DNA from 3 places in the Streptomyces sp. NPDC087440 genome. Region 2 is predicted to be linked to each of the others. Evidence: riboswitches for the same ligand, from Rfam matches in the RefSeq annotation. Region 2 holds a riboswitch; each other region holds the start of a gene.
What was found. Region 2 has a riboswitch for thiamine pyrophosphate ahead of thiO (glycine oxidase ThiO). Riboswitches for the same ligand answer to the same signal wherever they lie in the genome.
Positions count from the first base shown of each region.

Region 1: it holds a riboswitch for thiamine pyrophosphate, as region 2 does, so the genes downstream of both, ACIO3O_RS16780 (thiamine ABC transporter substrate binding subunit) here and thiO (glycine oxidase ThiO) in region 2, are expected to answer to the same signal.
Region 3: it holds a riboswitch for thiamine pyrophosphate, as region 2 does, so the genes downstream of both, thiC (phosphomethylpyrimidine synthase ThiC) here and thiO (glycine oxidase ThiO) in region 2, are expected to answer to the same signal.

Region 1 covers NZ_JBIUXN010000007.1:109,775-116,950, forward strand. Annotated here, with positions in the region: gene ACIO3O_RS16770 (ABC transporter ATP-binding protein) at 1-635, opposite strand, end outside; gene ACIO3O_RS16775 (ABC transporter permease) at 637-2,256, opposite strand; gene ACIO3O_RS16780 (thiamine ABC transporter substrate binding subunit) at 2,307-3,392, opposite strand; TPP riboswitch at 3,475-3,600, opposite strand; gene rlmN (23S rRNA (adenine(2503)-C(2))-methyltransferase RlmN) at 3,638-4,744, opposite strand; gene ACIO3O_RS16790 (phosphatidate cytidylyltransferase) at 4,870-6,027, opposite strand; gene frr (ribosome recycling factor) at 6,027-6,584, opposite strand; gene pyrH (UMP kinase) at 6,732-7,176, opposite strand, start outside.
Region 2 covers NZ_JBIUXN010000018.1:149,632-156,807, reverse strand. Annotated here, with positions in the region: gene ACIO3O_RS30515 (phytoene desaturase family protein) at 1-191, shown strand, start outside; gene ACIO3O_RS30510 (hypothetical protein) at 272-1,162, opposite strand; gene metF (methylenetetrahydrofolate reductase [NAD(P)H]) at 1,232-2,167, opposite strand; gene thiE (thiamine phosphate synthase) at 2,280-2,939, opposite strand; gene ACIO3O_RS30495 (Rv2175c family DNA-binding protein) at 3,076-3,441, opposite strand; gene ACIO3O_RS30490 (NAD(P)/FAD-dependent oxidoreductase) at 3,536-4,705, opposite strand; gene ACIO3O_RS30485 (hypothetical protein) at 4,773-5,147, opposite strand; TPP riboswitch at 5,197-5,309, shown strand; gene thiO (glycine oxidase ThiO) at 5,307-6,500, shown strand; gene thiS (sulfur carrier protein ThiS) at 6,497-6,709, shown strand; gene ACIO3O_RS30470 (thiazole synthase) at 6,715-7,176, shown strand, end outside.
Region 3 covers NZ_JBIUXN010000014.1:89,844-97,019, forward strand. Annotated here, with positions in the region: gene ACIO3O_RS25900 (IclR family transcriptional regulator) at 1-67, shown strand, start outside; gene ACIO3O_RS25905 (SsgA family sporulation/cell division regulator) at 167-601, shown strand; gene ACIO3O_RS25910 (YibE/F family protein) at 633-2,051, opposite strand; TPP riboswitch at 2,123-2,258, shown strand; gene thiC (phosphomethylpyrimidine synthase ThiC) at 2,251-4,017, shown strand; gene ACIO3O_RS25920 (hypothetical protein) at 4,079-4,909, opposite strand; gene ACIO3O_RS25925 (metallophosphoesterase) at 5,092-6,393, opposite strand; gene ACIO3O_RS25930 (LacI family DNA-binding transcriptional regulator) at 6,646-7,176, opposite strand, start outside.

The sequences.
Region 1 (7,176 bases), on a different contig from region 2:
ATGACGACGACCCGGTCGGCCAGGGCGAAGGCCTCGCCCTGGTCGTGGGTGACGGCCAGGACCGTGGTGCCCAGCCTCCCGAAGAGCTGACGCAGTTCGACCACGAGCCGCTCGCGCAGGCTGCGGTCGAGCTGCCCCAGCGGTTCGTCGAGCATCAGCAGGGCGGGCCGGGGGGCCAGCGCGCGGGCCAGGGCGACGCGCTGCTGCTCGCCGCCGGAGAGCGTGGCGACGGCCCGCCGCTGCGCGCCCGGCAGACCGACGAGTTCAAGGAGCTCCTCGACACGCGAGGCCTGTTCGGCCCGCCCGGCGCCGTGCATCCGCAGCCCGAAGGCGACGTTGCCGCCCACGTCACGCTGCGGGAAGAGCTGGTGGTCCTGGAACATCAGGCCCACCCCGCGCTTGTGCACCGGTACGCCCGTCTGGTCCGCGCCCTTCAGGAGCACCCGCCCCGAGTCCAGCGGCTGAAGCCCCGCCACCGCGCGCAGCAGCGTGGACTTGCCGCTGCCGCTGGGCCCGAGCACACACACGATCTCGTGCGCGGCGACCCGCAGATCGACCGCGTCGAGCGCCGCCCGCGCACCGAAGCGCACGGTGGCGGCCTGAAGATCCAGCAGCGGTCCGGCGTTGTCGGTCATGTCAGAACTCCCCGGATACGGATCGGTCGGGCCGGATGCGTTCCAGCACCAGCAGCGACACCGCGCACACGACCATCAGGATCGTGCTGAGCGCCATCGCCTGCCCGTAGTTGAGGTCTCCGGCCCGCCCCAGCAGCCGGGCCACGGCCACCGGCAGCGTCGGGTTGTCGGGCCGTGCGATGAACACGGTCGCGCCGAACTCGCCCAGCGACACCGCGAAGGCGAACCCGGCCGCGACGAGCAGCGCCCGCCGCACCAGCGGCAGGTCGACCTCCCGCCACGCCCGCAGCGGCGACGCCCCGAGCACGGCCGCGGCCTCCCGCAGCCGCCCGTCGACCGCGCGCAGGACCGGAAGCATGGTGCGTACGACGAAGGGCACCCCCACCAGCGCCTGCGCCAGCGGCACCAGGATCCACGAGGTCCGCAGATCCAGCGGCGGCTGGTTGAGGGTGATCAGGAAGCCGAAGCCGACCGTCACGGCGGACACCCCGAGCGGCAGCATCAGCAGCGCGTCGAAGCCCCGCACGAGCCGCCCCGCCCGCCGGGTGAGCGCGGCCGCGGCCAGACCGCCCACCAGCAGGGCGATGAGGGTCGCCACGACGGCGTACTGGAGGGAGTTCCAGACCGCCTCCAACGGCGGTACCAGGAAGGTCCCGCCGCCCCCGTCGGCCGACTGGAGCGCCCGGTAGTAGCGGAAGCCGTAGCCGTCGGGGCCGTCGAAGGAGCGCTCGACGAGCACCGCGAGCGGCAGCAGGATCAGTACGAGCACGGTGGCCAGCACCCCGCCGAGCAGCGCCCACTGCCCCGCCCCCCGCGGACGGCGTGCCGTGCGGGCCGGGTCGACGAGCCGCAGCGCGCTCTCCCTGCGCCGTACGGTCCAGGCGTGCACGGCGAGGATCGCGCCGACCGCCGCGAACTGCACAAGCGTGAGGACGGCCGCCGTCGGCAGGTCGAGGAACTGGGCGGTCTGCCGGTAGATCTCCACCTCCAGGGTGGAGAAGGACGGCCCGCCCAGGATCTGCACGACCCCGAAGGAGGTGAAGGTGAAGAGGAACACCATCAGCGCGGCCGCCGCCACGGCGGGCGCGAGCGCGGGCAGGGTCACCTTCCGCCAGGCGGCGAAACGCCCCGCTCCCAGGACCCGGGCCGCCTCCTCCTGCCGGGGGTCGAGCTGCGACCACAGGCCGCCCACGGTCCGTACGACGACCGCGTAGTTGAAGAAGACGTGCGCGAGCAGGATCGCCCACACACTGGTGTCCAGCCGTACGCCCCACAGCTCGGCGAGCAGTCCGCCCCGCCCGAGCACGGCCAGGAAGGCGCTGCCCACCACGACCGTCGGCAGCACGAACGGCACGGTGACCACGGCCCGCAGCAGCTGCTTGCCGGGGAAGTCGAACCGGGCGAAGACGTACGCCGCCGGAAGGGCCAGCAGCAGGGTGAGCGCGGTGGAGGCGGCGGCCTGCCAGGTGGTGAACCACAGCACGCCGCCGATGTCGGGGTCGCCGAGCACCTCCCCGATCCGCCCGAACTGCCAGGTCCCGCCGGACTTCAGGCCCCGCCCCACGATCGCGACGACCGGGTAGGCGAAGAACAGCCCGAAGAACGCGAGCGGCACGGCCATCAGCCCGAGCCGCACCGCGCTCCCGCGCCACGCACCCCGCCGGGGCGCGGCTACTTCTTCACCAGCGAGGACCACGTCTTGACCCACTGCTCACGGTTGTCGGTGATCTTCTTGGGGTCCACGGTCAGCGGCTTCTCCGCCTTCTCGCCGAACTTCGCGTACACCTCGGGCAGCTTGGTGTCCTTGACCGCCGGGTTGACGAACATCTTCAGCGGCAGGTCCTCCTGGAACTGCTTGCCGATGAGGAAGTCGAGGAGCGCCTTGCCGCCCGCCGCGTTCTTCGCGCCGTCCAGCAGCCCGGCGAACTCGATCTGGCGGAAGCAGGTCCCGGTGGCGACGCCGGTCGGCGCCTCGGCCGGGCGGGGTTCGGCGTACAGCACCTCGACGGGCGGGCTGGAGGCGTACGAGACGACCAGCGGCCGGTCGGCCTTGGCCTTCCTTCCGCCCGCGGAGCCGGAGAACTCCTCGTTGTAGGCCTGCTCCCAGCCGTCGACGACCTTGACGCCGTTGTCCTTGAGCTTCTGCCAGTACCCCTGCCAGCCGTCGTCGCCGTACTGTCCGGCGGTGGCGAGGAGGAAGCCGAGGCCCGGCGAGGAGTTCGCCGCGTCCTCCACGACCAGGAGGTCCTTGTACGCGGGCTTGACGAGGTCGTCGAGGGTCTTCGGCGGTGCGAGCTTCTTGTCGGCGAAGAACTTCTTGTCGTAGTTGACGCAGATGTCGCCGGTGTCGACGGGCGTCACCCGGTGGTCGCCCTTGTCGAGCTGGAGGTCGGCGGGTATGCGCTCCAGGCCCTTGGCCTCGTACGACTGGAAGAGCCCGTTGTCGAGCGCGCGGGACAGGAGCGTGTTGTCGACGCCGAAGAAGACGTCGCCGCGCGGCGAGCCCTTGGTGAGGATCTCCTGGTTGAGGGCGGCGCCCGCGTCCCCGCTCTTGAGGACCTTCACCGTGAAGCCGGTCTGCTGCGTGAACGCCTTCAGCACGGCGGGCGAGACGTCGAACGAGTCGTGGCTGACCAGCGTGACGGTCTTGTCGCCCTTTGCGGGCGCCGCGCTGTCAGTGCCTCCGCACGCGGCGAGCGCGCTGACGCCGACGGCGGCGGCCAGTGCCGTGGCGGCGTACCTCTTGATGGTGCTCACTGGTGGTTTTCCTCCTGGACATGACCAGGAAGAGACGCGGCCCTGCCCGCACCCCGAAAGGGATGCGGGCAGGGCGCTACAGCTTGAGTAACGACCGAACTTCCTACCCAGAATGACCTGGGCAAGGTTCAGAGGGTCTGCGGCCTTGGCCGTCCGAAGACGACCGGTGCCGCACTCTCAGCGCTGTGGCGCTCCCCTGTCGGAATATGTAAATGTGCAGCCCAGCCTACAGGGGCCCTTTCGAACTAGCGCTCGGAGGCGGCCAGCTGCCCGCAGGCCCCGTCGATCTCCTGGCCCCGGGTGTCCCGGACGGTCACCGGCACCCCGTGCGACGCGATGGCCTCGACGAAGGCCTTCTCGTCCTCGGGCCGCGAGGCCGTCCACTTGGAGCCCGGCGTCGGGTTCAGCGGGATCAGGTTGACGTGCACCCGCTTGTTCTTCAGCAGGCGGCCCAGCAGGTCGCCCCGCCACGCCTGGTCGTTGATGTCGCGGATCAGCGCGTACTCGATCGAGATCCGGCGCCCGGACTTCTCCGCGTACTCCCACGCGGCGTCCAGCACCTCCCGCACCTTCCAGCGCGTGTTGACCGGCACCAGGGTGTCGCGCAGTTCGTCGTCCGGCGCGTGCAGCGACACGGCGAGACGGCACTTGAAGCCCTCGTCGGCGAACCGCAGCATCGCGGGCACGAGCCCGACCGTGGAGACGGTGATGCCGCGCTGCGACAGCCCGAGCCCGTCGGGCTCCGGGTCGGTCAGCCGCCGAATCGCACCGACCACGCGCTTGTAGTTCGCGAGCGGCTCGCCCATCCCCATGAACACGATGTTCGACAGCCGCGCCGGTCCGCCCGGGACCTCGCCGTCGCGCAGCGCCCGCATCCCGTCGACGATCTGGTGCACGATCTCCGCCGTCGACAGGTTCCGGTCGAGGCCGGCCTGCCCGGTGGCACAGAACGGGCAGTTCATGCCGCAGCCCGCCTGCGAGGAGATGCACATGGTGACCCGGTCCGGGTACCGCATGAGCACGGACTCCACGAGGGTCCCGTCGTGCATCTTCCACAGCGTCTTGCGCGTGGTCTCCTGGTCGGTCGACAGATGCCGTACGACGGTCATCAGCTCGGGCAGCAGCGCGTCCCGCAGCTTCTCGCGCGAACCGGCGGGGATGTCGGTCCACTCCGCCGGGTCGTGGGCGTACCGGGCGAAGTAGTGCTGGGACAGCTGCTTGGCGCGGAACGGCTTCTCGCCGATCTCGGCAACCGCTTCCTTGCGCTCGGCGGGCGTGAGGTCGGCGAGGTGCCGCGGGGGCTTCTTGGCTCCGCGGGGCGCGACGAAAGTGAGTTCTCCGGGCTTAGGCATGGTCATACCAGTGTCTCAGATGTACGACAAGAGGCCCGCCGTCCTGTGGACAGCGGGCCCCTCACACGCAAAGCAGCAGGTCAAAGTACCTGGATCAGGCCCGGTGGGTCATTTGGGCCGATGGATCAGGCCGAGCCCACGAAGATCACCAGCATCAGCCACACCACCGGAGCCGTCGGCAGCAGCGAGTCCAGCCGGTCCATGATGCCGCCGTGCCCGGGCAGCAGCGTGCCCATGTCCTTGATCCCGAGATCCCTCTTGATCATGGACTCGCCCAGGTCGCCCAGCGTCGCGCTGGCCGCGACCGCGAGGCCGAGCAGCACGCCCTGCCACCACGTACCGCCGTCGACCAGCAGCGTCATGCACAGCACGCCCGCCACCATCGCGAAGGCGATCGCCCCGAGCAGGCCCTCGCGGGTCTTGCCGGGGCTGATCTTCGGCGCCAGCTTGTGCTTGCCGAAGCGCCAGCCCACCGCGTACGCACCGGTGTCGCTGACCACGGTCAGCAGCAGGAAGGTGAGCACCCGCTGCGGCCCGTCGTCGGCCTTGAGCATCAGCGCGACGAAGGTGGCCAGGAACGGCACGTAGAACGCGGCGAAGACACCCGCGGTGACGTCCTTGAGGTACCCCTCCGGCGGTTCGGTCATCCGCCAGACCAGCACCGCCAGCGCCGTGAGCGCCATCGCCACCCACGCACCCTCGGGCCCGCGCACGTAACCGGCGACGACCATGGCCGCACCGCCGACCGCGAGCGGCACCAGCGGCGCCTTGATGCCCTTGCGCTCCTCCAGCCGCGAGGTCAGCTCCCACAGCCCGACGACCACGGCGACCGCTATGACGCCGACGAACGCGGCCTTCCAGATGAACAGCGAGGCGACGATCACCACGCCGAGGCCGAGGCCGACTCCTATGGCGGAGCGCAGATCACGGCCCGCCCGCTTCTTCTGGGGAGGCTGGGGCGGCTGCTGCGCCTGAGGCTGCTGCGGCGCCGGGGGCGGGGTGGACATGGGCTCCTGCGGCATCTCGTCGCGGAACGGAGAACCGCCCTGCGGCATGTCGTCACGGACCGGGGGACCGCTCCGCGTCGCAGGAGCGGTCCCCCGGTTCCGATCGTCGCGGTCGTCGGCGTCTCTGCCTGTCTCGGGCACGATGGGCATGGGCCGAGTGTGCTGGGCGTCATGCGCATCGTACGCGGGACCCGCCGGGAGGGGCCCCTGGTCGGGGGCGGTCCATTCACCGGCATAGCCCGCCCTCGGCCGGGCCCCCCAGGAAGAGTCGTTCATCAGACCTCGAGCAGCTCGGCTTCCTTGTGCTTCAGCAGCTCGTCCACCTGCGCCACGTACTTCGCGGTGGTGTCGTCGAGCTCCTTCTCCGCACGGCGGACCTCGTCCTCGCCGGACTCCTTGTCCTTGACGAGCTTGTCGAGGGTCTCCTTGGCCTTGCGGCGGATGGAGCGGATCGAGATCCGGGAGTCCTCGGCCTTGTTGCGCGCGACCTTGATGTAGTCCTTGCGGCGCTCCTCCGTCAGCTGGGGGAACGTCACTCGGATGATGCGGCCGTCGTTGCTCGGGTTGACGCCGAGGTCGGAGTCGCGGATGGCCTGCTCGATGTTGCGCAGGGCGCTCGCGTCGAAGGGGGTCACCACGGCCATGCGCGGCTCGGGGACCGAGAACGACGCCAGCTGGTTGATGGGCGTCAGAGCGCCGTAGTAGTCGGCCACGATCTTGTTGAACATCGCCGGGTGCGCACGGCCGGTGCGGATCGCGGCGAAGTCCTCCTTGGCGACCACGACGGCCTTCTCCATTTTCTCCTCGGCCTCAAGAAGAATTTCTTCAATCACCACGTACTCCTGCATGTCTTGAACTGCGCTGCGTGTCTTGGACTGCTGCTGCGTGCGTCTGCTGCGTGCGTCGTTACCTGCACGGTGTCCGACCGGCAGGACATTGTCCATCCCCCGGCCGGACCACGGGGACGAACCACAAACCCGTCAGTCGCGATTGCCCCGGGCGTTGACGAGCGTGCCGATCTTCTCACCCTTGACCGCGCGGGCGATATTGCCCTCGGCCAGCAGCTCGAAGACCAGGATCGGCAGGTCGTTGTCACGGCACAGAGTGATCGCGGTGGCGTCGGCGACCTTGAGGTCGCGGGACAGCACCTCGCTGTACTCCAGCGCGTCGAACTTGACCGCTTCGGGGTTCTTCTTGGGGTCGGAGTCGTAGACGCCGTCGACCCCGTTCTTGCCCATCAGCAGGGCTTCCGCGTCGATCTCCAGCGCGCGCTGGGCGGCCGTGGTGTCGGTGGAGAAGTACGGCATGCCCATGCCGGCGCCGAAGATCACGACGCGCCCCTTCTCCAGGTGGCGCACGGCCCGCAGCGGAATGTACGGCTCCGCGACCTGGCCCATGGTGATGGCGGTCTGGACGCGGGAGTCG
Region 2 (7,176 bases):
ACCTGCCCGCCCCCGCACTGGCGGGTGCCTCGGGGGGGTACCTCAGGCGGTCCAACTCCCCCCGCCTGCCGGGCCTGTACGCGGCCGGCGGCTGGGCGCACCCGGGCGGCGGACTCGCACACGCCGGGATGTCGGGGGCGCTGGTCGCCGGGCTGATCGTCGAGGGGGACGGCTTCCGGGGCTCGCAGTAGGGGACGTACGCGAAGGACAGCGGCACGGGAAAGGGCCCGCACCTCCTGTCGGGGTGCGGGCCCTTTCCCGTAACGGATGCTCAGTAGCGGTACTGCCCGTTCGCGCCCGTGTCGTAGCCGTTGGGGTAACCGGCGGGCTGCTGCGGGGTCTCGGGGCCGAGCGGCTGCTCGCCGTCGCGTTGCTGCGGGACCCACACGCCGCCGGGCGGGGTCTCGCCCGGGTAGTTGTCGTAGGGGCCCGGGTACATCTGCTGCTGGCCGCCGTAGGAGTCGTACTCGGCACCGCCGTAGGACTGGGTGCCGATGTACGGGTCGGAGTAGGCGGCGTACTGCTGCTGCCCGGTGTCGTAGGCGTACGCCCCGGTGTCGGCCGGGTTGTGGGCCTGGCCGCCCTGCGGGTCGTACGTGGGGTAGGAGCCGCTGCCGAAGTCGTCGTGGCCCTGGGTCTGCGGTGCGGCCGAGGGGGCGGGGTAGGGCGACACGGCGTCGTAGATCCCGTACCGGCCGGTCTCGTCGGGCATCGGCTGCGGCTCGTAGACCGCGGTCTGCGGGTCGTTGTGGTGCGGGGCCCCGTGACCCTGGTCGTAGCCGGGGACGCCCTCGAAGCCGGTGGCGGGGCCGTCCTGCTGCTCCCCGTACTCCAGGCCGGAGACCTGGAGCGTCGGCTGCTGCGGCGACGCTTCGGCGTTGCCCCTGCGCCGCTTGCTGGCGCCCGGGCTGCCGCCGACCGCCCAGCCGGTGGAGAAGCCTCGGCGGAAGGACAGCGTGACGTACGTCTGGCCGACGGCGAACGCCGCGGTGCCCACCCCGATGACCACGACGGAACGCATCAGCACGCCGACCACGACGACGGCGAAGCCCGTGAAGGCGAGCACCCGCCAGCGCAGCCGCGCCTTGTACTGCAACAGCACTTCGCCGAGCAGCCACAGCGCGACCGCGCCGAATGCGATGTAGAGGACCGTCCAGCCCATGTACGCCCCTCTCCTGCGGCCGGCGTCCCCTGGTGGACGCGGCGGCGCGAGTACAGCTGTGATGACTGCTTACGACTGCGTCGGCAGTGACGTCGGGTCGTGCAGTCCGAGATTCTCGTAGATTTCGAGCGTCGCCGTCGAGTTGTTCAGCGTGATGAAGTGCATTCCCGGTACACCTTCGGCAAGCAGCGTCGCGCAGAACTCCGTGGCGAACTCGATGCCAATGGAGCGTACAGCGGCGGGATCGTCTTTGACCGCGAGCATGCGTTCTTTCACGGCGTCCGGGAAATGCGCGTTGCTGAGCTGCGGAAGCCGGTCGAGTTGCTTGACCAGCGTGACAGGCATCACTTCCGGGATGATCGGGGTGTGGCAACCCGCTGCTTCCACGCGGTCACGCATCCGCAGATAGCTCTCCGGGTCGAAGAACATCTGGGTGATGGCGTAATCGGCACCGGCCCGGCACTTCTCCACGAAGTGGCGGATGTCGGAATCCCAGTTCTCCGAGCGCGGGTGCATCTCCGGGAATGCCGCGACGCCGACGCAGAAGTCGCCGGACTCCTTGATGAGCTCGACGAGTTCGGACGCGTACGTCACGCCTTCGGGGTGCTTGACCCACTCGCCCATCGGGTCGCCCGGCGGGTCGCCGCGCACCGCGAGGATGTTGCGGATGCCCGCGTCGGCGAACTGGCCCACCATGTTGCGCAGCTGGGCGATCGAGTGGTCGACGGCCGTGAGGTGCGCGACGGGCGTGAGCGTGGAGTCGGAGGCGATCTTCTGGGTGGCCTTGACCGTGCCTTCGCGGGTGGAGCCGCCCGCGCCGTAGGTCACGGAGACGAAGCTGGGGCGTACCGCCTCGACCCGGCGCAGGGCGTTCCAGAGGTTCTGCTCGCCCTTCTCGGTTCTGCGGGCCGAGAATTCGAAGGAAAACGACGTCTTTCCGGTCTCCAGCAGCTCACGCACCGTAAGCGCGCGATCTGATCTGGTGGAAGCTGTGCCAAGGGCCATGTCGAGAGATTAGCCAGCGGGGCGGCGGACGCCCAACCGCCCAGGAGGCAAAGGTCCGTTATGCCGGTTTCTTGTCCACCCTTCGGACAGTTATCCGGCGCATCCTGAACGGTTACTGATCGTATGACCTGATCCTCTTGGCCAGGTCGGCGGCGGCGGAGGCCGGGTCGGCGGCCTCGGTCAGCGCGCGGACGACCACGACCCGGCGGGCTCCGGCGGCCAGCACCTCGTCCAGGTTGTGGGCATCGATGCCGCCGATGGCGAACCAGGGGCGCGGCTGGTCCAGGGAGGCCGCGTACCGCACCAGGTCGAGGCCGGGGGCGTGGCGGCCGGGCTTGGTGGGGGTGGGCCAGCAGGGGCCGGTGCAGAAGTAGTCGACGCCGGGCTCGGCGACGGCGGCGTCCACCTCGGACTCGGCGTGCGTGGAGCGGCCGATCAGGACGTCGTCGCTGCGGGCGCCGAGGATGGCGCGGGCGGCGGGCACCGGCAGGTCGCCCTGGCCGAGGTGCAGGACGTCGCTGCCGACGGCGTGCGCCACGTCGGCGCGGTCGTTCACCGCGAGGAGCTTGCCGTGCCTGCGGCAGGCGTCGGCGAGGACGGCGAGGTGCTCCAGCTCCTCGCCCGCCTCCATGCCCTTGTCGCGGAGCTGGACGATGTCGACGCCGGAGGAGAGCACGGCGTCGAGGAAGGCGGGGAGGTCCCCGCGCTCCTTGCGGGCGTCCGTGCACAGGTAGAGGCGGGCGTCGGCGAGCAGCTCGCTGGGCGTGGGCATGGTGCGGTTCCCCCCGTGGTGGTGCCGGGGGTGCTCCCCCGCGTGGTGGTGGCGGGGGTCGCCCCCCGTCGGTCTGTGGCGGGTGTGCGGTCCGCGCGGGGCGGACCGCACACCGCCTCGGTGTGGTGCGGCCTCGTCAGAGGGCGAGCGCCTGGGCGCGGCGCTTCACCTCCGTGCCGCGATTCTCGCTCAGGGCCTGCGCGGGGGTGCCGGGCAGGGTCGGGTCGGCGGTGAAGAGCCACTCCAGCATCTCCTCGTTGGAGAAGCCGTCGTCCTTCAGGACCGTCAGGAGCCCGGGCAGGCCCTTGACGATCTGGTTTCCGTCGATGAAGGGGGCGGGCACCTGGAGCGAACGGTTCTCACCGCGTCGTACGGCGATGAGCTGGCCGTCCTTCACCAGCTGCCGCACCTTCGTCACCTCCAGGTCGAGCATCTCCGCGATGTCGGGGAGGTAGAGCCAGGCGGGGACGAGGGCGTCGATCTTTGCGTCAATCTCGGTCACAGGACAAGCGTGCCATCCGGGACCGACAACCGGCACCCGGGCCCGGTCCGCGCGGGACTTCCCCTACGGATTCCGTACGGGCCCGGGGGCGCCCTCACGGATTCCGTACGGCCGACTTCAGCGGTACGGCCGGGTCCGCGGCCCGCACCGCGTCCAGTGCCGCACCCGCCTCCACCAGCTTGCGCCCCTGCGCCAGGTCGCGCGGGCGGCCGACGGCAAGGAGTGCCACCAGTGCCCCCTCGCGCAGCCAGCACACCGACCAGGAGGGCGAGGAGGGGTCGCCGCGCCAGATCATCTCGTCGGCGTCCGCGTGGTGGCCGACGTACTGCACGAAGCGGCCGAACTGCTCGGACCAGAAGTAGGGCACCGGGTCGTAGGGCTGCGGCGCGGCGTCCATGACGTGGGCGGCGACGGTGCGCGGCCCCTGGAGGGCGTTGTCCCAGTGGTGCACGAGCAGACGCGCACCGTAGCGGTGCGAGGGGAAGGAGGCGCAGTCGCCGACGGCGTACACGTCGGGCGCGGAGGTGCGCAGGTGCTCGTCGGCGGTGATGGACCCGTCCGGGCCCAGCTCGACGCCGGAACCGGCCAGCCAGCCGGTCGTGGGTCTGGCGCCGATGCCGACGACGACCGCGTCGGCGGGGATGCGGCGGCCGTCGGCGAGCAGCACCGCGCCCGGTTCCACCGACGCGACCCGTGCACCGGTGATCAGTTCGGCGCCGCCCTCGGCGTACCACTGCGCCATGGGCACGGCGATCTCGGCGGGCATCGTCCCGGCGAGCGGCCGGTCGGCGGCCTCCACGACGGTGACCGTGCACCCGGCCTCGCGGGCGGCGGTGGTGAACTCCGCGCCGATCCATCCGGCGCCGACGACCACCACGTCGCTCTGTGCGTCCAGCACCGGACGCAGCCGCTGTGCGTCGTCGAGCGTCCTCAAGAGGTGCACGCCGGGGGCGCCGAGGGTGCCGGGGAGGGTGATCGGGTCCGCTCCGGTGGCGATCACCAGGAGGTCGTACGGCACCGGTCCGGTGAGGGTGTCGATCTCGTGGTCGTCCGGGCGCAGGGCGACGACCTCCGAGCCCAGGCGCAGTTCGACGCCGAGCGCCCCGAAGTCGACCTCGAAGGCGGAGCCCTCGGCCTTGCCGAGCAGCACCGCCTTGGACAGCGGCGGCCGGTCGTACGGCGGGTGCGGCTCGGCCCCGATCAGGGTGATCGGGCCGGGGAAGCCCTGCTCCCGCAGGGCGACGGCGGTCTGCACTCCGGCCATGCCCGCGCCGACGACGACGATTCGCTTCTGCTCGCTCACGCGACCACCTTACGTTTCTGACGAGCCGTCAGGAATGCCGGTCCGTGACGGCCGCTTCCGGGCCGCCCGGGACTTCCTCGACGACGCTCGTGCCACTGCCGTCCTGGGACTCCCATGCCCAGCTCTCCTCCAGCCGAACTCGACCGTCGGAAAGGAGTGTGACCTGCGACTGACAATGGCCGGACGATGTCGTCCCGTCGTGCTTCAGCTGGACGTAGCGGAAGTCGAGCCGGTCGCCCTCGCGCGTGCCCACCAGGTGTCCGCGCACGACGTCGCCGCCCGCGTACTCGGCCCAGATCAGCCCGTCCTGCTCGTGGTACGCGAAACGGGTGCGGGTGCCGACCTGCCCCGGCGCCTGGTCGGCGACCGGCGCGAGGAGAAGTCCGTCGAGCGAACGGGGCACGGGACGTACCTCACAGTCTGTTGAACCCAGGGACTAGTCTGGTCACCGTACAAGCACTCACGGGAGCCCGGCGGACCGGGCTGAGAGGGAGGCTGACCAGGCCTCCGACCGTACGAACCTGATCCGGGTCATGCCGGCGAAGGGAGGGGCTGGACGCCCATGCACACGTCTGTCGAACCATCGGCGAAGCCGTACGACGTCCTGGTCGTCGGGGGCGGGATCATCGGCCTGGTGACGGCCTGGCGGGCCGCCCAGCGGGGCCTGCGCGTCGCGCTCGCCGACCCCGAACCAGGAGGCGGCGCCGCCCAGGTGGCCGCCGGGATGCTGGCCGCCGTCACCGAACTGCACTACGGCGAGCAGACCCTGCTCGGTCTCAACCTCGCCTCCGCGCGCCGCTATCCGGACTTCGTCGCCGAGTTGGAGGAGGCGAGTGGACAGGACACCGGCTACCGCGCCTGCGGCACCCTGGCCGTCGCCCTGGACGCCGACGACCGGGCACACCTGCGCGAACTGCACGCCCTGCAACGGCAGTCGGGCCTGGAGTCGGAGTGGCTCAGCGGGCGCGACTGCCGCCGCCTGGAGCCGATGCTGGCGCCCGGCGTGCGCGGCGGGCTGCGGGTGGACGGCGACCACCAGATCGACCCGCGCCGCCTCGCCGCCGCCCTTCTGACGGCCTGCGAGCGCACCGGGGTGGTCCTGCACCGCACGAAGGCCGAACAGCTGTCGGTGGTACGGGAGCGGGCCTCGGGCGCGCTCCTCGCCGACGGCAGCGAGCTCGTCGCCGACCAGGTGGTGCTGGCGGCGGGTTCGCTCAGCGGACGGCTCGCCGGGGTGCCGGACGAGGTGCTGCCGCCCGTTCGCCCGGTGAAGGGGCAGGTGCTGCGGCTCACCGTGCCGCCCACGTACGCCCCGTTCCTGAGCCGGACGGTGCGCGCGGTGGTGCGCGGCAGTCACGTCTACCTGGTGCCCCGCGAGAACGGCGAACTCGTCGTCGGCGCCACCAGCGAGGAACTCGGCTGGGACACCACGGTGACGGCGGGCGGGGTGTACGAGTTGCTGCGCGACGCCCATGAACTCGTCCCCGGCATCACCGAACTCCCGCTCACCGAGACCAGGGCCGGACTGCGCCCCGGCTCCCCCGACAACGCACCGCTGCTGGGGCCCACCCTGCTGCCGGGCCTGGTGCTCGCGACCGGGCACTACCGCAACGGTGTGCTGCTGACACCGGTGACGGGCGACGTCATGGCCACCGTGCTGACGACCGGGCAACTGCCCGACGAGGCGCGCGCCTTCACCCCGCGCCGGTTCACCGCCGCCGCATCGCTTCCCGTACGACAGGAGCAGCCCGCATGAGCACCACCCTGAACGTGTCCGTCAACGGTGAGGGGCGGGCGGTCTCCCCCGGCACCACCCTCGGCGACCTCGTCGCCACGCTCACGCGCGCGCACGCGGGCGTGGCCGCGGCGCTCAACGAGACGGTGGTGCCGCGCGGCCGGTGGGCGGCCACCGCCCTCGGCGACGGCGACCGCGTGGAAGTCCTGACCGCAGTCCAGGGAGGCTGACCACCATGGCCGACGATCTCTTTGTGCTGGGCGGCGTCTCCTTCTCGTCCCGCCTGATCATGGGTACCGGCGGGGCGCCGAGCCTCGACGTCCTGGAGCGTTCGCTGATCGCCTCCGGGACGGAGCTGACGACGGTGGCCATGCGGCGGCTCGATCCGTCCGTGCAGGGCTCCGTGCTGTCCGTACTGGACAAGCTGGGCATCCGGGTCCTGCCGAACACGGCGGGCTGCTACACGGCGGGCGAGGCGGTACTCACCGCGCGGCTGGCCCGGGAGGCGCTGGGCACCGACTGGGTGAAGCTGGAGGTCATCGCCGACGAGCGGACCCTGCTGCCGGACCCGATCGAGCTGCTGGACGCGGCGGAGACCCTCGTCGACGACGGCTTCACCGTCCTGCCGTACACGAACGACGACCCGGTGCTGGCGCGCAAGCTGGAGGACGTGGGCTGTGCGGCGGTGATGCCGCTG
Region 3 (7,176 bases), on a different contig from region 2:
GATCGAATGTATGCGCGGCGAAGTGGGTGAGGTCGTCCGTTCGCTCATGTTCTCTATCAGTATCTGAAAACTCACTCCTTGTGATCTGTTACTGCTTCAAGCACGATGACGTCAAGAGGGCCGGAGGGGATCGTTCCGGCCACTTTCATCTACGGCAGGGTTGGCTATGCGCGAGTCGGTTCAGGCAGAGGTCATGATGAGCTTCCTCGTCTCTGAGGAGCTCTCCTTTCGCATTCCGGTGGAGCTCATGTACGAGGCGAAGGACCCGTACGCGATCCGCCTGACCTTTCACCTGCCCGGCGATGCCCCTGTGACCTGGGCTTTCGGTCGCGAACTGCTGGTCGACGGAATCAACGAACCCTGCGGCGAGGGAGATGTGCATATTTCGCCGACCGATCCGGACGAACTCGCCGACGTCCACATCCGGCTCCAGGTCGGCGGCGACCGGGCGCTGTTCCGGGCGAGCGCAGCCCCGCTGGTCGCCTTCCTGGACCGCACCGACAAGCTGGTCCCGCTCGGCCAGGAGCACACGCAGAGTAACTACGCGGGGTGCCTGGAGGACGAGCTCGGCCGCATCCTCGCGGAGGAGAACGCGGGCTGACCCCAGCCCGCGTCGCCGGCTCCGGTCGGCGTCAGCCCTTGCGGCGCCGGCCGCGTCCGCCTCGTACCGGACGAGCGCCCGGCGTCGTACCACCAGAACCAGCACCAGCACCAGAGCCAGCACCGGCGCCGGTGCCGGAAAGAGCACCAGCACCGGAGCCCGAGCGGTCCGCGGAGACCACCAGGGCGGCGAGCGCCGTGGTGACCGGCACCGAGGCCACCAGACCGATGGAGCCGACCAGGGTGCGGACGATCTCCTCCGCGACCAGCTCGCTGTTGGCCACCGTGCCGACGCTGGACTGGGCGATGGAGAACAGCAGCAACAGGGGCAGTGCGGCGCCCGCGTAGGCGAGCACAAGGGTGTTCACGACGGACGCGATGTGGTCGCGGCCGATGCGGATGCCCGCCCGGTACAGCGCGCGCGGGCCCATCGTCGGGTCGGCCTGGTGCAGCTCCCAGACGGCGGAGGTCTGGGTGACCGTGACGTCGTCCAGGACGCCGAGCGAGCCGATGATGACGCCCGCGAGGAGCAGGCCGCTCATGTCGATCGACGGATAGAGGCTGTGGATCAGGCCGGTGTTGTCGTCGATGTTGCCCGACAGGAACGCCCAGCCGATGAAGAGCGACCCGAGCAGCCCGATCAGCAGCAGCGAGATCAGCGTGCCGATGACGGCGACGGAGGTGCGCGCGTTCAGGCCGTGGCAGGCGTACAGGGCGATCAGCATGATGGCGCTCGCCCCGACCACCGCCACGACCAGGGGATTCGACCCCTGGAGGATGGCCGGGAGGATGAACAGGGTCAGCACCGCGAACGACGCCACCAGCGCGACCAGCGCCATGACGCCCTTCATCCGGCCGACGACGACCACCGCGACGGCGAAGACCCCGGCGAGCAGGGTGAGCGGCAGCTTGCGGTCCACGTCGATCACCGAGTACTGGAGATCGCGCGGGGCGTTCGGTGCGTACGCGACGACGACCTTCTGACCCTGCTTCAACTGCCGGGAGGATTCCGGCTGGACGATCTCGGTGAAGGTGCGGCCCTTGTTCGCGCCGGTGGTCACCTCGACGCCGGCCTTCTTGCACGCGGTGGCCTTGTCCGGGGGCGCCGCCTGATCGCCCTGCGCCGCCTGTTCGCCCTGTGCGGGCTGCTGCGGGGCGACGTTGGCGTCCTTGCAGTCGATGGTGTCGACGGCGACGACCCTGCCCTGCTCGGTCTGCCGGTCGAAGCCGACTCCGGTGCGCTCGTGGGCGGGTGCGCCGCCCGGCCACAGGATCGCCAGTCCCACGAGGACGGCGGTCGCGAAGGGGATCAGCACGGCCGCGATCACCTTGCGCAGGTGCTTCGACACCGGCGCGGCGGGGCCGTGACTGTGGCTGTGGCCGTGCCCATGACCAGCGGCGGGGGGCGGCTGAGGGGGCGTCGGCTGGGAGGGGGGCTGTGGTGGGGTCACGAGGCGATCATCGCAAGAACGACAGGGGCCCTCTGGTCAGCGCGCCCGGCATGGCGCTAGCGTGGGGGCACCTTTGCACACGCGGGAGCTCGGAGCACCGGGCTGAGAGGGCGCTGACCTCCGTACACGAACGTACGGAAACGGCTGCGTCGACCGCTGAACCTGTTACCGGGTAATGCCGGCGTAGGGAGTAGGTCTCATGACCACGATGGATGCACGCACGCCTGCCTCTGACCAGGACGGGCGCACGCCCGGCTGGCACAAGGGGTACGTCGAGGGATCGCGCCCGGACCTGCGGGTGCCGGTCCGTCAGGTGCACCTGACCAACGGGAAGGACGTGACGCTGTACGACACGTCCGGCCCGTACACCGACCCGACCGTCGCGACGGACGTGCGGCGGGGCCTGGCCCCCCTGCGCGAGAACTGGATCGTCGGGCGCGGCGACACCGAGGAGTACGCGGGCCGTCCGGTCCGGCCCGAGGACGACGGCATCAAGCACACGTCCCCGCGCGGGGGCCTCAGGAACCTCGACGCGGTCTTCCCCGGCCGCCCGCGCCAGCCCCGCAGGGGCCGCGACGGGGTAGCGGTGACGCAGCTCGCGTATGCGCGGCGCGGGGAGATCACCCCCGAGATGGAGTACGTGGCGATCCGGGAGAACGTTTCTCCCGAGGTTGTACGGGAGGAGATCGCCGCAGGTCGGGCGGTGCTGCCCGCGAACGTGAACCACCCGGAGATCGAGCCGATGATCATCGGCAAGCGGTTCCTGGTGAAGGTGAACGCCAACATCGGCAATTCCGCGGTCACTTCCTCCATCGAGGAGGAGGTGGACAAGATGACCTGGGCGACCCAGTGGGGCGCCGACACGGTCATGGACCTGTCCACCGGCCGCAACATCCACACCACCCGCGAGTGGATCCTGCGCAACGCGCCCGTCCCGATCGGCACGGTCCCGCTCTACCAGGCGCTGGAGAAGGTCGACGGCCGCGCCGAGGAGCTGACCTGGGAGGTCTACAAGGACACAGTCATCGAGCAGGCCGAGCAGGGCGTGGACTACATGACCGTCCACGCGGGCGTGCGCCTGGCGTATGTTCCGCTGACCGCGCGCCGCAAGACCGGCATCGTCTCGCGCGGCGGGTCGATCATGGCGGCCTGGTGCCTGGCGCACCACCGGGAGTCGTTCCTGTACGAGCACTTCGAGGAGCTCTGCGAGATCCTCGCCTCCTACGACGTGACGTACTCCCTCGGCGACGGGCTGCGGCCGGGGTCGATCGCGGACGCCAACGACCAGGCGCAGTTCGCGGAGTTGAAGACGCTCGGGGAACTCAACACGATCGCCAAGCGTTTCCACGTACAGACCATGATCGAGGGCCCGGGACACGTCCCGATGCACAAGATCAAGGAGAACATCGACCTCCAGCAGGAGATCTGCGAGGAGGCGCCGTTCTACACGCTCGGCCCGCTGACGACCGATGTGGCGCCCGCCTACGACCACATCACCTCCGGCATCGGCGCCGCGATGATCGCCTGGTGGGGCACCGCGATGCTCTGCTACGTGACGCCCAAGGAGCACCTGGGGCTGCCCAACCGGGACGACGTGAAGACCGGCGTCATCACGTACAAGATCGCCGCGCACGCGGCGGACCTCGCCAAGGGGCACCCGGGTGCGCAGGAGTGGGACGATGCGCTCAGCGACGCGCGGTTCGAGTTCCGCTGGGAGGACCAGTTCAACCTGGCCCTCGACCCGGACACGGCACGGGAGTTCCACGACGAGACGCTTCCCGCCGAGCCCGCGAAGACGGCGCACTTCTGCTCCATGTGCGGGCCGAAGTTCTGCTCGATGAAGATCTCGCAGGACATCCGCCGTGAGCACGGGGGGACGGCGGAGGAGATCGAGGCGGGCATGGCGGAGAAGTCCGCGGAGTTCGCGGCGGCGGGCAACCGGGTGTATCTGCCGATCGCGGAGTAGCCCCGTGCGGCGGCCACGGCCCGTAGTACCGGATCGGATCACTCCGGTGTATCGGATCGGATCACTCTGGTTTGTGGTCCGGGCCGCCGTAGTCGGGGCTGGAGAAGTCCGGGCTGCTGAAGCTGGGGCGGGTCCTGTGACCGTTGTTGTTGCTGTTGTCGCCGGGGCTGCTGAAGTCCGGCCGTGAGTACCCGAGACCGGGGATGCGGCCGGACTGCCGGGGCGGTTCGGGCGAGGAGGAGGCCGGGTCGGGCGGTTTGGCGAGGGCCTCGCGCAGGAACGGGACGATGCCCCGCTCCAGGAGTGCTTCCTTCCAGGCGTCCCTGGCCCGGTCGACCTCCTCCGTGCTCGCGTCCCGGTGGCCGACCTGGAAGGCGGTCGAGCCGTTGCGCAGCGCGGTGAACAGCAGGCCCACCGCCGCGCCCAGCAGCCCCGCCGCGGTCAGCGCCCCGAAGACCCACCCGGCGGTCAACAGGGCGTCGGCGATGGCGGGCGGCGGGTTCAGCATCCGCAGCGAGAAGCCGACGAGCAGCAGCACCACGGCGGCGATCCCGGCCAGCACGGGGGTCAGCACGGCGACGACGGCGATCGCACCGGCGCCGGTCGCCTCGGCGTTCTCGCCGACCCCGGGCGCGAGCAGGGTGGCGGCGGGCAGGGAGGGCGCGCGCAGCTCACCGCGCACCTTCACGTAGTGGTCGTACTCGGTCAGCGCGTGACCGTTGATTATTTCCCTGGCGTTGAGCGCGGCGGTGCGCAGCTGCTCGCTGTTCAGCCGCCCGCCCTCCGCGGCGAGTTCCGGGCGTTCGTGCGCGGTGCGCAGTGCTTCGTCGAGGGTCCGCTCGAACTCCGGGCGGTCCTCGGCCAGCAGGTGCGGAGCGCTGTTCATGTGCATCCCCCGATGCTCCGTAGGGCCGGGTTGCCCGCTTCGGTGGGGCGGTTGGGCGGAAACGGAGGAGAGCCTGCTACGGATAACCCGATGGTAGAGCCGTTACGGCACGGGGTGACAGAGGGTTTCCGGAAATTGGCACGCCGGTGGGAGTGTGTTCGTACGGCGCACGTACGAGTCCGTGACGCTCAGTCATCCAACGGGAGTTGGACCACCAGGAGCTTTCCGGCCATGGTCACGCCGCCGTCCATGGCGATCGCGAGCGCGTCCGCGTAGACGTGCGGACCCTCCACGACCGGCCCCGAGCTGCCCTCTCCGTCGGAGGTGTCCTCGTTGCCGACCTCGCCGAGGAGGTACGGGATGGGGCTGTGACCGTGGACGATGCGCTCGCCGCCATATGCGGCCAGCAGTTCCCGCACGGCGTCGGAGCCGCCTTCGTCACGGAACGCGAAGCGCTTGGTGAATTTACGGAAGACGTCCCAGCACTCGTCGGCGTCGTTGCGCGTGAGGATGTCGTGCACCGTGTCGTTGACGTCCTCGATGGTGCTGCCGTAGTCGAGGTAGGCCGTGGTGTCGGAGTGCGTCAGCAGATGCCCGTCTTCCAGGGCGACGGCGTCCAGGCGTGCCATCCACTGCAGGTGTACGTCCTGGAGGCGCTCCATGTCGTGCTTCTGGCCGCCGTTCAGCAGCCAGGCGGCCTGGAAGGTGGCGGTGCCGGCGCCGGAGTTGACGGGGGTGTCGCCGAAGCGGCGGGCGCCGAGCAGGAGCAGCTCGTGGTTGCCCATGAGGGCCTTGCAGTAGCCGCCGGCTGCGGCCGCCTCGGCGGACAGCCGCATCACCAGGTCGATGACGCCGATGCCGTCGGGGCCGCGGTCGGTGAAGTCGCCGAGGAACCACAGGCGCGCGTTGCCCGCCGACCAGTGGCCCTCCTCGTCGATCAGACCCTGCTCGTGCAGGGCGTCCAGCAGCTCCACCAGGTAGCCGTGCACGTCGCCGACGACGAACAGCGGGCCGAGGCCCTCGCCCTCGGGCTGCGCGGCGAAGTCGGGCTGCGGGATGCGCAGGGTGTCGCCGGGGCCCCGGTCGTCCCGGGTGATCACCGGGAGGTCGCGCTGGGTGGGGGTGTAGCCCTCGGGCTCGTCGCCCTCGTCGAAGGGGGGCTCGGGGTCGTACGTCTCCTGCACCGGTGTGTACGCCTCCTGCACAGCTGCGTACGTTTCCTTCACAGGTGCGTACGTCTCCTGCTCGGGGATGTACGGGCGCTCCGCGAACGCCTGCTCACCGGCGAACGCCTGCTCGCCGGCGGATGTCTGCCCTCCGGCGTACGCCTGCGCTCCCGCGTGCACGTGCTCTTCCGCAAGCAACGGTTCCCCCGCATGCGCCTGCTCCGCGTCGTACGTCGCGACGGGGGCCTGCGCATAGGGAGGCACCCGGAAGTCCCGCAACGTAGCCGTACGCACCGCGGGTCCCTGACCGGCCCCCTGAGTCATTGACCCCTCCACCACCGTCGCACCGCCGTACACCTTGGGGTCCCACCTGGTCTCGGGTGGTCCGCTGTGTCGTGCGCCCATCATAGGAATGCGGCCCGCGCTGTGTGAGGCACCAGGGGTGGTGAATCCGGGTACACCCCCGGTTCACCAGTTGTTTCGCCCGGATTGCGGAGATCGGTCCCGGTGTTGATTTCGGGGCGGCTCCCCGCCTGCCGCCCCGCGCACCCCTGCGTCCGCCCCCTCGGGGCTCCCTCAGTCCCCCGACGGCGACCGCGGCGCGCTCACCGTGGTGCGCGGAGGGCGCCGCTGGGAGGACGTACGGATGATGAGCTCGGTCGGTATCACCTGCTCGACGGGCCGCCCGGTGTCCAGTCCCTCGATGGCGTCGATGAGGAGCTGCACGACCGCCGTGCCGATCCGGCGGGGCTTGAGGGAGAGCGTCGTGATGGGCGGTTCGGTGCTCGCGTACACCGTCGACTCCGAGCAGCAGACGAGCAGCAGGTCCTCCGGGACGCGCAGCCCGTAGCGGCGGGCGGCGGCCAGCAGGTCGGTGCCGTTGGGGTCGAAGAGGCCGTACACGGCGTCCGGGCGGTCCGGGCGGGCGAGCAGCCGGTCGGCCGCGACGGCGCCCGCGCACGGGTCGTGCGCCGGGTAGGACTCGTACACCGGGTCCTGGCCGACGCGCTCGCACCAGCGCAGGTACGCGGTGGTGGAGAGCCGGGTGTAGGTGTCCGTGGTGGTGCCGGTGAGCAGGCCGATGCGGCGGGCGCCGGCGTCGGCGAG